One region of the Kitasatospora sp. NPDC085464 genome, then DNA from elsewhere that is predicted to be linked to it. Evidence: predicted binding sites of a transcription regulator. Region 1 holds the regulator's gene; the other holds the start of a gene.
What was found. Region 1 encodes HspR, which represses chaperone genes until heat shock. Its sites were predicted from a motif close to TTGAGNNNNNNNNNCTCAA; they were not measured.
Positions count from the first base shown of each region.

Region 2: a site for HspR is predicted at 2,791-2,809, ahead of lon (endopeptidase La). Genes of this name have one in related genera too.

Region 1 is NZ_JBITTM010000049.1:18,910-25,714, reverse strand. It holds gene ACIGG8_RS33975 ((Fe-S)-binding protein) at 1-15, opposite strand, end outside; gene dnaK (molecular chaperone DnaK) at 379-2,226, shown strand; gene grpE (nucleotide exchange factor GrpE) at 2,223-2,840, shown strand; gene dnaJ (molecular chaperone DnaJ) at 2,986-4,152, shown strand; gene ACIGG8_RS33955 (heat shock protein transcriptional repressor HspR) at 4,160-4,699, shown strand; gene ACIGG8_RS33950 (helix-turn-helix domain-containing protein) at 4,881-5,870, shown strand; gene ACIGG8_RS33945 (hypothetical protein) at 6,443-6,805, shown strand, end outside.
Region 2 is NZ_JBITTM010000001.1:87,000-93,804, reverse strand. It holds gene ACIGG8_RS00410 (sensor histidine kinase) at 1-316, opposite strand, end outside; gene ACIGG8_RS00405 (response regulator transcription factor) at 409-1,146, opposite strand; gene ACIGG8_RS00400 (rhomboid-like protein) at 1,711-2,481, shown strand; gene lon (endopeptidase La) at 2,832-5,243, shown strand; gene ACIGG8_RS00390 (GtrA family protein) at 5,299-5,865, shown strand; gene ACIGG8_RS00385 (ROK family transcriptional regulator) at 5,883-6,805, shown strand, end outside.

The DNA.
Region 1 (6,805 bases):
CGCTGCTAGCTGCATCGGCTCTCCGTCTCCTGCGGCTTTGCGGTTGAGCGGTCTCTGTGTTCCACGGTTGTCGGCTTCGATTGTACTGGTGGGTAACTTGCCGGGCCGACGGCCCGGACAATACCGGTCGCCAACACTTCTCCAGAAGATTCCCAAGCTATGGCGGCAGTCACGCGGTCGCAGCCGCGCCACGACGGCGCCCCGCCCGCCGTCCGGGCGGACCGGCACTCCACCGGCCCGGGCCGGCCCCGCAACGGCCCCGCCGCGCGGTGACGCTCAGCAAAGTTGAGCGATGCCCGCTCATAGCTGTTGACGCTGCCCGCCGGGTCATGCATCCTTGAGCCTGTAAAGCTCAACTCTTCCGTGGAGGTATCTACGATGGCACGCGCGGTCGGCATCGACCTCGGCACGACGAACTCGGTCGTCAGCGTTCTGGAGGGTGGCGAGCCCACCGTCATCACGAACGCCGAGGGCGCTCGGACCACGCCGTCCGTCGTCGCCTTCGCGAAGAACGGCGAGGTCCTGGTCGGCGAGGTGGCCAAGCGCCAGGCGGTCACCAACGTCGACCGCACCATCCGCTCGGTCAAGCGCCACATGGGCACCGGGTGGAAGATCAACATCGACGGCAAGGACTTCAACCCGCAGCAGATCTCGGCCTTCGTGCTGCAGAAGCTGAAGCGCGACGCCGAGGCGTACCTGGGCGAGACCGTCACCGACGCCGTCATCACCGTCCCGGCGTACTTCAACGACTCCGAGCGCCAGGCCACCAAGGAGGCCGGTGAGATCGCGGGCCTCAACGTCCTGCGCATCGTCAACGAGCCGACCGCGGCCGCCCTCGCGTACGGCCTCGACAAGGACGACCAGACGATCCTGGTCTTCGACCTCGGCGGCGGCACCTTCGACGTCTCCCTCCTGGAGATCGGCGACGGGGTCGTCGAGGTGAAGGCCACCAACGGTGACAACCACCTCGGTGGTGACGACTGGGACCAGCGCGTCGTCGACCACCTGGTCAAGGTCTTCCAGTCCGGCCACGGCGTCGACCTGTCCAAGGACAAGATGGCCCTGCAGCGTCTGCGCGAGGCCGCCGAGAAGGCCAAGATCGAGCTGTCCTCGTCCTCCGAGACCTCGATCAACCTGCCGTACATCACGGCCTCCGCCGAGGGCCCGCTGCACCTGGACGAGAAGCTCACCCGGGCCCAGTTCCAGCAGCTGACCACGGACCTGCTGGAGCGCTGCAAGGTCCCGTTCCACAACGTCATCAAGGACGCCGGCATCTCGCTCTCCGAGATCGACCACGTCGTCCTCGTCGGCGGCTCGACCCGCATGCCGGCCGTCGCCGAGCTCGTCAAGGAGCTGACCGGCGGCCAGGACGCCAACAAGGGCGTCAACCCGGACGAGGTCGTCGCCATCGGCGCCGCGCTCCAGGCCGGTGTCCTCAAGGGCGAGGTCAAGGACGTCCTCCTGCTGGACGTCACCCCGCTGTCCCTCGGCATCGAGACCAAGGGCGGCATCATGACCAAGCTGATCGAGCGCAACACCACGATCCCGACCAAGCGCTCCGAGATCTTCACCACGGCCGAGGACAACCAGCCGTCCGTGCAGATCCAGGTCTACCAGGGCGAGCGCGAGATCGCCGCGTACAACAAGAAGCTCGGCATGTTCGAGCTGACCGGCCTGCCGCCGGCGCCGCGCGGCCTGCCGCAGATCGAGGTCACCTTCGACATCGACGCCAACGGCATCATGCACGTCGGCGCGAAGGACCTCGGCACCGGCAAGGAGCAGAAGATGACCGTCACCGGCGGCTCCTCGCTGCCGAAGGACGAGGTCGACCGCATGCGCCGCGAGGCCGAGCAGTACGCGGAGGACGACCACAAGCGCCGCGAGGCCGTCGAGACCCGCAACTCCGCCGAGCAGCTCGTCTACTCGACCGAGAAGTTCATCGCGGACAACTCCGACAAGCTCCCGGCCGACGTCAAGACCGAGGTCGAGACCGCCATCGGCGAGCTCAAGGAGGCCCTGAAGGGCGAGGACATCGCGAAGATCCGCGAGGCCTCGGAGAAGGTCTCCACCACCGCGCAGAAGCTCGGCCAGGCGCTGTACGCCAACGCCGACGCCACCGCCGGTGCGGCCGGTGCCGGTGACTCCGCCCAGGCCAAGGCCGAGGACGACGTCGTCGACGCCGAGATCGTGGACGACGAGAAGCCCAAGGGCGGTGCGTCGGCATGACGGACAAGCCGCGGGGCGGCAAGCCCGGCGACGACTCCGCCGCCGAGGAGGCCGTGATCAAGGCCGCCGAGGAAGCCGCGGCGGCCGGTGCCGCCGAGGGCGCCTCGGAGGAGCTCGCCACCGCCAAGCGCGAACTGGCCGAGCGCACCGGCGACCTGCAGCGTCTGCAGGCCGAGTACCAGAACTACCGCAAGCGGGTCGAGCGCGACCGGCTGACCGTCCGCGAGATCGCGGTCTCCAACATCCTGGAGTCCCTGATCCCGGTCCTGGACGACATCGGCCGCGCCCGCGAGCACGGCGAGGTCACCGGCGGCTTCAAGTCCGTCTCCGACTCGCTGGAGACGGTCGTCGCCAAGCTGGGCCTGCAGCAGTTCGGCAAGGAGGGCGAGCCCTTCGACCCGACCATGCACGAGGCGCTGATGCACAGCTACTCCTCGGACGTCACCGAGGACACCTGCGTCCAGATCCTCCAGCCCGGTTACCGCATCGGCGAGCGGATCATCCGCCCGGCGATGGTCGCCGTCGCGGAGCCCCAGCCGGGCAGCCAGACGGCCGCCGACACCGACGCCAAGTCGGGCGACGCGGACAAGTCCGACGGTGGCTCGGACAGCTGACAACCTGTGACAGCTGACAACCAGTGCGCTGCGGAGTCGTACGCCGGCCAGTACGGCGGCCGGCTCCGCAGCGCGCTGTCAACGGCGTTGCGTTCTGCTGCTGTTGACAGCACAGTGACGATGGACTCGGGAGGTGGCTCAAGCCGTGAGCGGTAAGGACTACGTGGAGAAGGACTACTACAAGGTCCTCGGCGTGCCCAAGGACGCCACCGCCACCGAGATCAAGAAGACCTACCGCAAGCTCGCGCGCGAGTTCCACCCCGACGCCAACAAGGGTGACAGCAAGGCCGAGGAGCGGTTCAAGGACATCTCCGAGGCGTACGACGTCCTCTCCGACGAGAAGCGCCGCAAGGAGTACGACGAGGCCCGCAGCCTCTTCGCCAACGGCGGCTTCCGGGCCGGCGGCGGCCCCGGCGGCACCGGCAGCTACAGCTTCGACTTCGGCGACCTCTTCAGCGGCAGCCAGGGCGGCGGCGCCGCCGGCGGCGGGCTCGGCGACGTCTTCGGCGGCCTGTTCAACCGCGGCGGCGGCACCCGGCAGGCCCAGCCGCGGCGCGGCGCCGACGTCGAGACCGAGGTGACCCTCTCCTTCGAGGAGGCGGTCGACGGCGCGACCGTCCCGCTGCGGATGACCAGCCAGGCCCCCTGCCGCACCTGCAACGGCACCGGCGCCAAGTCCGGCACCACCCCGCGGGTCTGTCCCACCTGCGTCGGCGCGGGCACCGTCAGCCGCGGCCAGGGCGCCTTCGCGCTCTCCGAGCCGTGCAAGGACTGCCGCGGCCGGGGCATGATCGTCGACGACCCGTGCACCGACTGCCACGGCAGCGGCCGGGCCAGCTCGGCCCGCACCATGCAGGTCCGCATCCCGGCCGGCGTCCACGCCGACCAGCGGATCCGGCTCAAGGGCAAGGGCGCCCAGGGCGAACGCGGCGGCCAGCCCGGCGACCTCTACGTCACCGTGCACGTCGACCCGCACCCGGTCTTCGGGCGCAAGGGCGACAACCTCACCGTGACCGTCCCGGTCACCTTCCCCGAGGCGGCCCTCGGCGCCACCATCGAAGTACCCACCCTCGGCGGGCCCTCCGTGAAGCTCAAGCTGCCCCCGGGCAGCGCCAACGGCCTCACCATGCGCGCCCGCGGGAAGGGCGCCACCCGCAAGGACGGCACCCGCGGCGACCTCCTCGTCACCGTCGAGGTCGTGGTCCCCCAGCACGTCAGCGGCGACGCGCTGGACGCCCTGGAGCAGTACCGCGAGGCCACCGCCTCCGACGATCCGCGAGCAGCCCTCTTCCGGGCGGCGAAGGGAGCGTGACGACCAGATGTCCCCGATGAATCCGATCAACCCGGTCAACCCCGGTGGATCGATCGGCCCCGGCGTCGGCGAAGGCCTGCCCGGGGACGGCACCCGCCGCACCCGCCGGGCCCCCTCGGCCGCACCGCCGTACGTCCTCACCGAGGACACCCCGGTGTACGTCATCTCCGTGGCCGCCGAACTGTCCGGCCTGCACCCGCAGACCCTGCGCCAGTACGACCGCCTCGGCCTGGTCTGCCCAGACCGCACCGCCGGCCGCGGCCGCCGCTACTCGGCCCGCGACATCCAGCAGCTGCGCGAGGTCCAGCGGCTCTCCCAGGACGAAGGCATCAACCTGGCGGGCATCAAGCGGATCATCGAGCTGGAGAACCAGGTCACCGCCCTGCAGTCCCGCGTCGCAGAACTGGTCGACTCCCTGGAAGGCGCCGCCACCGCCCTCCAGCAGCGCGAGGCCGCCGTCCACGCCTCCTACCGCCGCGACCTCGTCCCGTACCAGCCGCCCACCCCCCAGTCCAGCGCCCTCGTCGTCTGGCGCCCCAAGCGCTGACCGACGGCCCGCCCGGACACCGCCGCCGGCCCCCTCCTGTTCGGGGGGTGCCGGCGGCAACGCGTTGGTGAGAGAGTGCGGTCACAAAGCCTCTCCAGAGGACACACCAGGTCTGGCATGCTGTCGATTCAGCGTCGGTGCTGATGGGACACAGGTATCAGGTGACGGCAAGGAGTCGCGGATGAGTGAACGAGAGCAGCCCCTTGCCGCCGGCTTGACCGTCCTTTCGGCAGAAGCCCGCGAGCTGTATCTCGCCGTCATCCGAGGAGACGGCAGGCTGCCGTTGGGCTCCAATGTCGATCAGGACGGTGCTGCCCGGGACGAACTGGTCAGGATTGGCCTTCTCGTGCCCGACAGCGATGACCCGTCCATATTCGTGGCCGCCGACCCGACACAGCTCTCGACAAGTCTCAGTCATTCGTGGCAGCGCCAGGCGCTGGAGCTCCTGTCTCGCGCCGTATCTCTCCCCTCCGAACTTCAGGAGCTGGCCCGGGAATTCCACACCCCGAAGCAGCGCGGAGGGTCGATCGAGTATGTGCAGGGAAAGGCCCTGATTCGTCAGAGACTGGAACAGTTCAGAGAATCCGGACTGGAGGAGGCTTTGGCACTCCAGCCCGGGGGGCCGCGGCTTCCGGAACTGCTCGCCGGAATGATCGAACACGACCTGGAAACGCTGCGCAGTGGCACGGAGATGCGGACGATCTACCATGCCAGCACGCGGTACCACCAGCCGACCAGGGATTACGTGGCCACGCTTGCCCGAGCCGGCGGCCAGTACCGCACCCTTGACGAGCCCTATAACCGGCTCATCGTGATGAATCGACGGGTCGCCGTCATCCCGATCGTCGATGACATGAGCCTGGCCGCCTTCATATACGACCCGGCAGTCGTCAACTACCTCGCCGAGGAGGTGTTCGAGCGATGCTGGAGCCGGGCGCTGGAGTTCGAGGGCGCCCGCACGGTGCCGCAACAGGTGGTGTCACGCCTGCGCCAGACGATCATTGACCAGATGCTTGAGGGCACGAACCACCGGGTCATCGCAAGACGCCTGGGGATCAGCGAGCGGACACTCGCGAGGCATATTGCCGAGATGCGCGACGACTACAAGGTCGACTCGCTGTTCCAACTCGGTTACGTCATCGGCCGAAAGTCCCAGGAACCTGCCGAATGACCGCCATGCCAATTTCAGGCCAGGATTGGTAAGGCTATTCAAGAGCTCCGGCAGGCGACCGAGTGCTCACATGGCCGAGCTCACTGCCAGGAAATGTCGTCCGCGACGGTCACGGCAGCCCGGACAGCGCTCGCACCATGCGAGTCGACAGCATCCGTGAGAGAGCCGGCGCCAACCACGGCAGCGGCAACAGCCAACGAAAGCACAACCTTGCGGACAAACCGGCGCATGTCAGTCACGCCCCCACTCTCTCTGTCGAGAACCGCCACTAGAAGCGTCGAACAGGATAACGGCTGACCTAGTTCTACGCGAGAGGCAGGCCACTGTCTGCAGCTTGCGGACTGTGCGTCATCTCCCTGCCAGGCATCCAGATGACACTGGGCAACCCTGGACGCGGCGCTGCCCCGCGATGGACGATCAGTTCGCTCCCAATGGTCCGGCAAGCCGCCACACCTTGCCAATGTACCGTCAAATTATCCAGTCGTTCACCACTGTCATCACCGCACAGAGCAGCCCACATCCAACGCATCGCCGACGCGCACTCTCCCGATCGGCCTTTCCCCGGAGTCGACATGACCGAGCCCTACCTGCGTCACCACGACAGCCAGGCCCCCGAGGGCCGGCGTGCACGTGTGTTCCTGGCCGCGCCGCTGATGCGGCTCACCGGCCCGGCGGACAGCGTGGTGACGCTCGCCAGCCGGACGCGGCTGACGACGCTCCGCACCACGCTGCTCCGCAGCGGTGCCGCCGTGTACAGCGCGCACCACAGCGATGCCTGGACCATCTCCGGCCGCGCCCCGGAGCCCCGCGTTCCGTCCGACTTCCGCGCCCTGCAGTCCGCGGACCTGGTGTTCGCCTACGTGGGAGCGCCGCTCTCGGCCGGCGTGAGCCTGGAGCTGGGCTGGGCGTCGGCGCTGCGGAAGCCGATCGTCCTC
Region 2 (6,805 bases), on a different contig from region 1:
CCATCGCGCGGGCGGCGTCCGTCATCTCGCGCAGCGGGGCGGTCAGCCCGTGCGCGAGGAACTGCATGAAGAGCAGCGAAGCGATCATGGAGAAGACCATGATGATCCGGATCTGGGTCTCGGACCGGATCGCCACGACCACCATCCCGGTGGCCAGGAACACGGAGACGATCACCAGCAGGGCGAGCTTGCCCTTGATCGAGCGGACCGGGTCGAGCGGCCGGATGTCGGCCCAGACCCGGTGGGCGGCACGGACGGCCAGCGGCTGCGGCCGCGCGCCGTCGGATTCCCCGTTGCGTTGCTGTGGAAAGGTCATTGGTTCCCTGTGGTCCCCGCGTGTGTCCCCCGCGTGGTGGCCAGGCGTCGTCCGGACACGGGCCCCCCGGCGGCCCGTCGTCCGGGGTCGGCCTAGGAGAGCGGGGCTTCCAGGGCGTACCCGACGCCGTGCACGGTGCGGATCCAGCTGGCACCGATCTTCCGGCGCAGCGCCTTGACGTGGCTGTCCACCGTGCGGGTGCCGGACGCGTCCGTCCAGTCCCAGACCTCGGCCAGCAGCTGCTCGCGGGTGAGCACCGCGCGCGGCTGGGCGGCCAGGCAGGCGAGCAGGTCGAACTCGGTCGGCGTCAGGTGGACGTCGCCCGAGGCCAGCCGGACCCGGCGCTGCACGTGGTCGATCTCCAGCTCGCCGAAGCGCAGGCTGCCGAGCGCGGGCGTGCGGGCGGCCTGCTGGGCGCGCTCGACGCGGCGCAGCAGCACGTTGACCCGGGCGGCCAGTTCGCGCATCGAGAACGGCTTCGTCATGTAGTCGTCCGCGCCGACGCCGAGGCCGACCAGCAGGTCCGTCTCGTCGTCGCGCGCGGTCAGCATCAGCACCGGCACCGGGCGCTGCGCCTGGATCCGGCGGCACACCTCCAGGCCGTCGAAGCCGGGCAGCATGATGTCGAGGACGACGAGGTCCGGCTGCCAGGTGTGGAAGCCGTCGACCGCGCCGGGGCCGTCGTGGGCCACGGCGACCTTGAAGCCCTCCGCGCCCAGTCGGGCCGCGATCGACTCGGCGATCGTCGGCTCGTCCTCCACCACCAGCACTCTGCGTTGGCTGCTCACCGTGCCGCCGGTGTTGACGTTGTCCTGCTGAATTTCTGTCACGGTCACGCCACCGCCCCCAGGGCTGCGGGCCGGCCACCTGTGGGGATGGCGGGGCTCCGCTCGTAGTCTTGTTCCGTCGTGGACTGTGCCGGGTCCGCCGTCCCGTCGCGCGATCGGGAGGCGAGGACGGATTCGTCGGCCGCCCACTTCTCCCGCGCACTTCGCAGCGTACGGACAACGGATGCTTTCCGGCAGGTGGACCGGACGTTTCCGGCCCGTGGGCCGGCTGTTCGGGCCGCCCGCTGACCCACTGCACGAGTGGGCACGGGCCGATACCTTACCCGGCGAATTTTCACTGCGTAACGGTACGTATGCAGCCGAGTTGACGCCAAGTCGCCGGTCAGAGGCCCTACTGACGCGTCAATCGAAACAAGGTCTGGACCAATGTCGGGAATCCGGCACTCCGCCAAGGCGGCGGTCTTCACGGGCTTTTCCCAGCTGCCTCCCAGAACCTCGACGTACCGTGGCCACGACAACACCCGTCCGGGCGGAACCCGCGGTGCGTGCCGGTACGTTGGGCACGGGGAGTGAGCCGGCGGCTACGGGTGCGGAGCGGGAGGCGGCATGGCGGGTCTGCGGCGGGACGCCGACGGCTGCGCGCCCGCGGGAGCGCCGTACGGGATGCTCCGGCACGGGCTGCGCACCGGCGTCGTGCGGTGGCTGCTGGAACGCGTGCCGACACCCCGGCGCAACCCCTTCACCCTCGGGTACCTCGCCGTCGTGGGAGCCACCACGACCTTCGCCGGGCTCGCGGACCCGGAACTCGTGCAGCGCCTGCAGGAGGCCTCCAGCTCGGACGGCCACAACCTGCTCCAGCATCCCGTCCGGGCCCTCGTCCTGAGCGGGTTCTGGGTGGCCGGCGAGGTGTGGATGCCGTACCTGTGGGGATTCGCCTTCACCCTCGCGCCGCTGGAGCGCACGGTCGGGCCGGCCCGGGCGGCGGCGGTCTTCGCGGCCGGGCACGTCGCGGCCACGCTGCTCTCCCAGGGCGTGGTGATCCTCGCGGTGGAGACCGGGCGGATGGCGCCCGAGGCGATGGACCACCTGGACATCGGGGTCAGCTACGGCGTGCTCGCCTGCCTGGGCGCGGTGGCCGGGCTGCTCTCCTGGCCCGGGCGGCTGCTCGCGCTGGGCGGCGCCGGGCTGATGATCGCCGAGCAGATCGCCTCCGACAAGGACGTGGTCACCGCGGTGGGGCACCCGGCGGCGGTGCTCACCGGGGTGGCGCTCTGGCGCTGGCTGCGGCGCATCGAACGGCGCCCGCCCCGGTCCCGCACCGCGACGGTCGGCACCGCGTCCGCGCGCGGCGGGGCGCGCGTGCGGACCGCGCGCTGAGGCTCGCGCGCCGAGGTTCGCGCCGGGGTCGGCGCACCGGCATTCACGTGCGGGCATTCACGCGCAGCCATTCACGCGCAGCCATTCACGCGCTGCCATTCACGTGCCGACGTTCGCGTGCTGACGTTCACACGCCGGGGTTCGGGGGGCTGGGCTCCCTCGGCACGTCCAGGAATTCCCCAGATTCGACGGACGCTTCCCAGGTGCGCTTTTGACGGCCCGCCCGCGGTCCGCCCGCGCCGCCTTCCCGACCGGATCGTGTTCGCTCACGGCGAACTGGACCCCGGGAACATCCGGCCCCCGCCAAGCCTTAGTCAGGTCGACTCAAGTTCACTGACTGGGGAGAGATCATGGCATCGACGTCCACACCGCTCACCCTGCCCGTGCTGCCGCTCGACGACGAGGTCGTCCTGCCGGGCATGGTGGTCCCGCTGGACCTGAAGGACACCGAGGTGCGCGCCGCCGTCGAGGCCGCCCGCGCCGCGGCCGCCGGCGGCGGCAAGCCGCAGGTCCTGCTGGTCCCGCGGGTGGACGGCTCGTACGCGGCGGCCGGCACGCTGGCCGCCGTGGAGCAGGTCGGCCGGCTGGCCGACGGCCCGAACACCGCCGGCCAGCCGGTCGCGCTGGTGCGCGCCGTGCGCCGGCTCCGGATCGGCGTCGGCACCACCGGCCCCGGCGCCGCCCTCTGGGTGGAGACCACCCCGTTCCGGGAGTCCTCCGTGGGCACCCCGGTGGCCGGCCGGGCCGCCGAGCTGGTCAAGGAGTACAAGGCGCTGTCCACCCAGTGGCTGCGCAAGCGCGGCGCCTGGCAGATCGTGGACCGGGTCGCCCAGATCGAGGGCGTCGGCGAGCTCGCCGACAACATCGGCTACGCGCCCTTCGCCACCGCGGAGCAGAAGCTCAAGGTGCTCCTGGAGGCCGACCAGGTCGCCCGCCTGGAGTACGCGCTGACCCTGCTGCGCGACCACCTCGCCGAGGAGGAGGTCAACGACACCATCCGCAAGGACGTCGAGGAGGGCGTGGCCAAGCAGCAGAAGGAGTTCCTGCTCCGCCGCCAGCTGGAGGCCGTCCGCAAGGAGCTGGCCGAGCTGAACGGCGAGCCGGCCGACGAGGAGGGCGACTACCGCGCCCGGGTCGAGGCCGCCGACCTCCCGGCGAACGTCCGCGAGGCCGCGCTCAAGGAGGTCGACAAGCTGGAGCGCGCCTCCGACCAGTCGCCCGAGGGCTCCTGGATCCGCACCTGGCTGGACACCGTCCTGGAGCTGCCCTGGAACGAGCGCACCGAGGACGCCTACGACATCGCCGGCGCCCGCGCGGTGCTCGACGCCGACCACGCCGGCCTGGCCGACGTGAAGGAGCGCATCGTCGAGTACCTGGCCGTCCGCAAGCGCCGGGCCGACCAGGGGCTCGGGCTGGTCGGCGGCCGCCGGGGCGGCGCGGTGCTGGCCCTGGTCGGGCCTCCCGGGGTCGGAAAGACCTCGCTCGGCGAGTCGGTGGCCCGCGCCATGGGCCGTACGTTCGTCCGGGTCGCGCTCGGCGGCGTCCGGGACGAGGCCGAGATCCGCGGCCACCGGCGCACCTACGTCGGCGCGCTGCCCGGCCGGCTGGTGCGGGCGATCAAGGAGGCCGGCTCGATGAACCCGGTCGTCCTGCTCGACGAGATCGACAAGGTCGGCTCCGACTACCGGGGGGACCCGGCCGCCGCCCTGCTGGAGGTGCTGGACCCGGCGCAGAACCACACCTTCCGGGACCACTACCTGGAGGTCGAGCTCGACCTCTCCGACGTCGTCTTCCTCGCCACCGCCAACGTGCTGGAGGCCATCCCCGAGCCGCTGCTCGACCGGATGGAGCTGGTCCGGCTGGACGGCTACACCGAGGACGAGAAGGTCGTCATCGCCCGCGACCACCTGCTCCCGCGCCAGCTGGAGAAGGCCGGCCTCGGCGGCGAGCAGGTCAGCGTCGACGAGACGGCGCTGCGCCGCCTCGCCGGGGAGTACACCCGCGAGGCGGGCGTCCGGAACCTGGAGCGCTCGATCGCCCGGGTGCTGCGCAAGATCGCCGCGCAGGCCGAGCTGGGCGAGCGCGAGCTGCCGGCCGCGGTCGGCGCGGAGGACCTGCGCGCCCTGATCGGCAGGCCGCACCACGTGCCGGAGTCCGCCCAGGAGCCGGCCGAACGCCGCACCGCCGTCCCCGGCGTGGCCACCGGCCTCGCGGTGACCGGTGCCGGCGGCGACGTCCTCTACATCGAGGCCTCGCTGGCCGACGCCGAGACCGGCGGCACCGGGCTGACCCTCACCGGGCAGCTGGGCGACGTGATGAAGGAGTCCGCGCACATCGCGCTCTCCTTCCTGCGCTCGCGCGGCGCCGAGCTGGAACTGCCGGTCACCTCGCTGCGCGACCGCGGCGTGCACCTGCACGTCCCGGCCGGGGCCGTCCCCAAGGACGGGCCGAGCGCCGGCATCACCATGACCACGGCACTCGCCTCGCTGCTCTCCGGCCGCAAGGTGCGCACCGACGTGGCGATGACCGGCGAGGTGTCGCTGACCGGGCGGGTGCTGCCGATCGGCGGGGTGAAGCAGAAGCTGCTCGCCGCCGACCGGGCCGGGGTCACCACGGTGATCATCCCCAAGCGCAACGAGGCCGACCTGGACGACGTCCCGGCCGAGGTGCTGGAGCGGCTCACCGTCCACCCGGTGTCGGACGTCCGCGAGGTGCTGAAGCTGGCGCTGGAGCCGGCCGAGGTACTGGTGGCGGCCGCCTGATCCGCGGTTGACGGTTCCAGGGGCCGACGGCATCTCCGCGTGCGAGACTGCGGAGATGCCGTCCCCCACGCAGCGCGCCCTGGCCCGGGTGCCGGACCGGCTGCGCCCCTTCCTGGTGCGCCACCGCCGGCTGGTGAAGTTCCTGCTGGTCGGGGGCACCTGCTTCGTGCTCACCATGGTGATCAACCTGGAGCTCAAGTTCACCGTGCTGCAGCACAAGCCGGTGGTCGCGCTGACCGTCGCGACCGTGATCGCCACCGTCGTCTCGTACGTGCTGAACCGCCGCTGGGCCTTCCGGGCCGGCGGCCGCCAGCGCGAGGCCCTGCTGTTCTTCCTGGTCAGCGCGGTGGCGATCGGCGTCAACGACGTGCCGCTGGCGATCTCACGGTACGTGCTGGACCTGCGGGAGCCGTTCGTCAGCTCCTTCACCCAGGAGGTCGCGGACTTCCTCAGCGGCATGGTGGTCGGCACCTTCATCGCGATGCTGTTCCGCTTCTGGGCGATGCAGCGGTGGGTCTTCACCCGGCTCGCCGACCGTCCCGCGGCCGGACCCGGCCTGGTCGGGACGGTGTCCCCGGAACCCGGTTACGCTGCACCCGAGATGCCACGGGATGTGTCGTAGGGGGCGAGGTGAGCCTGATGCACGAACCGGACGGTGTCCGGACCGGGCCCGCCAGCCAGCAGGGCATGCGCCGGGCCAACCTGGCGCTGGTGCTCGGGGTGATCGCGCGCGGCCCGCGCTCCCGCGCCGAGGTGGCCGCCGAGACCGGACTGACCAGGGCCGCGGTCTCCTCGCTCGCCGAACAGCTGATCGCCGCCGGCCTGGTGGTCGAGGCGGGCCCCGCCGCGCCCAGCGGCAAGGTCGGCCGCCCCGGCACCGCGCTCGGACTCAACCCGCTCGGCCCAGGCGGACTCGGCGCCGAGATCGGCGTCCGCCACCTGGGCGCCTGCGTGGTCGACCTGCGCGGCGAGGTCCGCGCCTCGCGGCGCCGGGAGATCTCCAACCGCGGCCGGGAGCCCGCCGCCGTCATGGCCGACCTCGCGCAGCTGCTGCGCGCGGTCGTCGCCGAGGCGGGCCTGCGCCCGGCCGGACTCACCCTGGCCGTGCCCGGACTGGTCGGCGACTCCGGCGCGGTGCTGCAGCACGCCGCCAACCTGGGCTGGCAGGACGTCCCGGTGGCCGCCGAACTGCGCGCGGCCCTGCGACCGGCCGCGGACGGCCTGGCCGAGCTGCCGGTCGAGGCCGACAACGAGGCCAACCTCGGCGGGCTGGCCGAGCGCTGGCTGGGCGACGGCCCGGAGGACTTCCTCTACGTCTCCGCCGAGGCCGGGGTCGGCGCTGCGATCGTGGTCGGCGGGCGGCTGCTGCGCGGCGCGCGCGGCCACGCGGGCGAGTTCGGCCACGTACCGGTCCGCCCCGACGGTCCCCGCTGCGCCTGCGGGGCGCACGGCTGCCTGGAGCAGTACGCGGGCGAGGCGGCGGTGCTGGCGGCGGCCGGCCTGTCCGGCGCCCGCGGCGACTGGGTGACGCTGCTCGCCGAGCGGGCCGCGGCCGGCGAGCG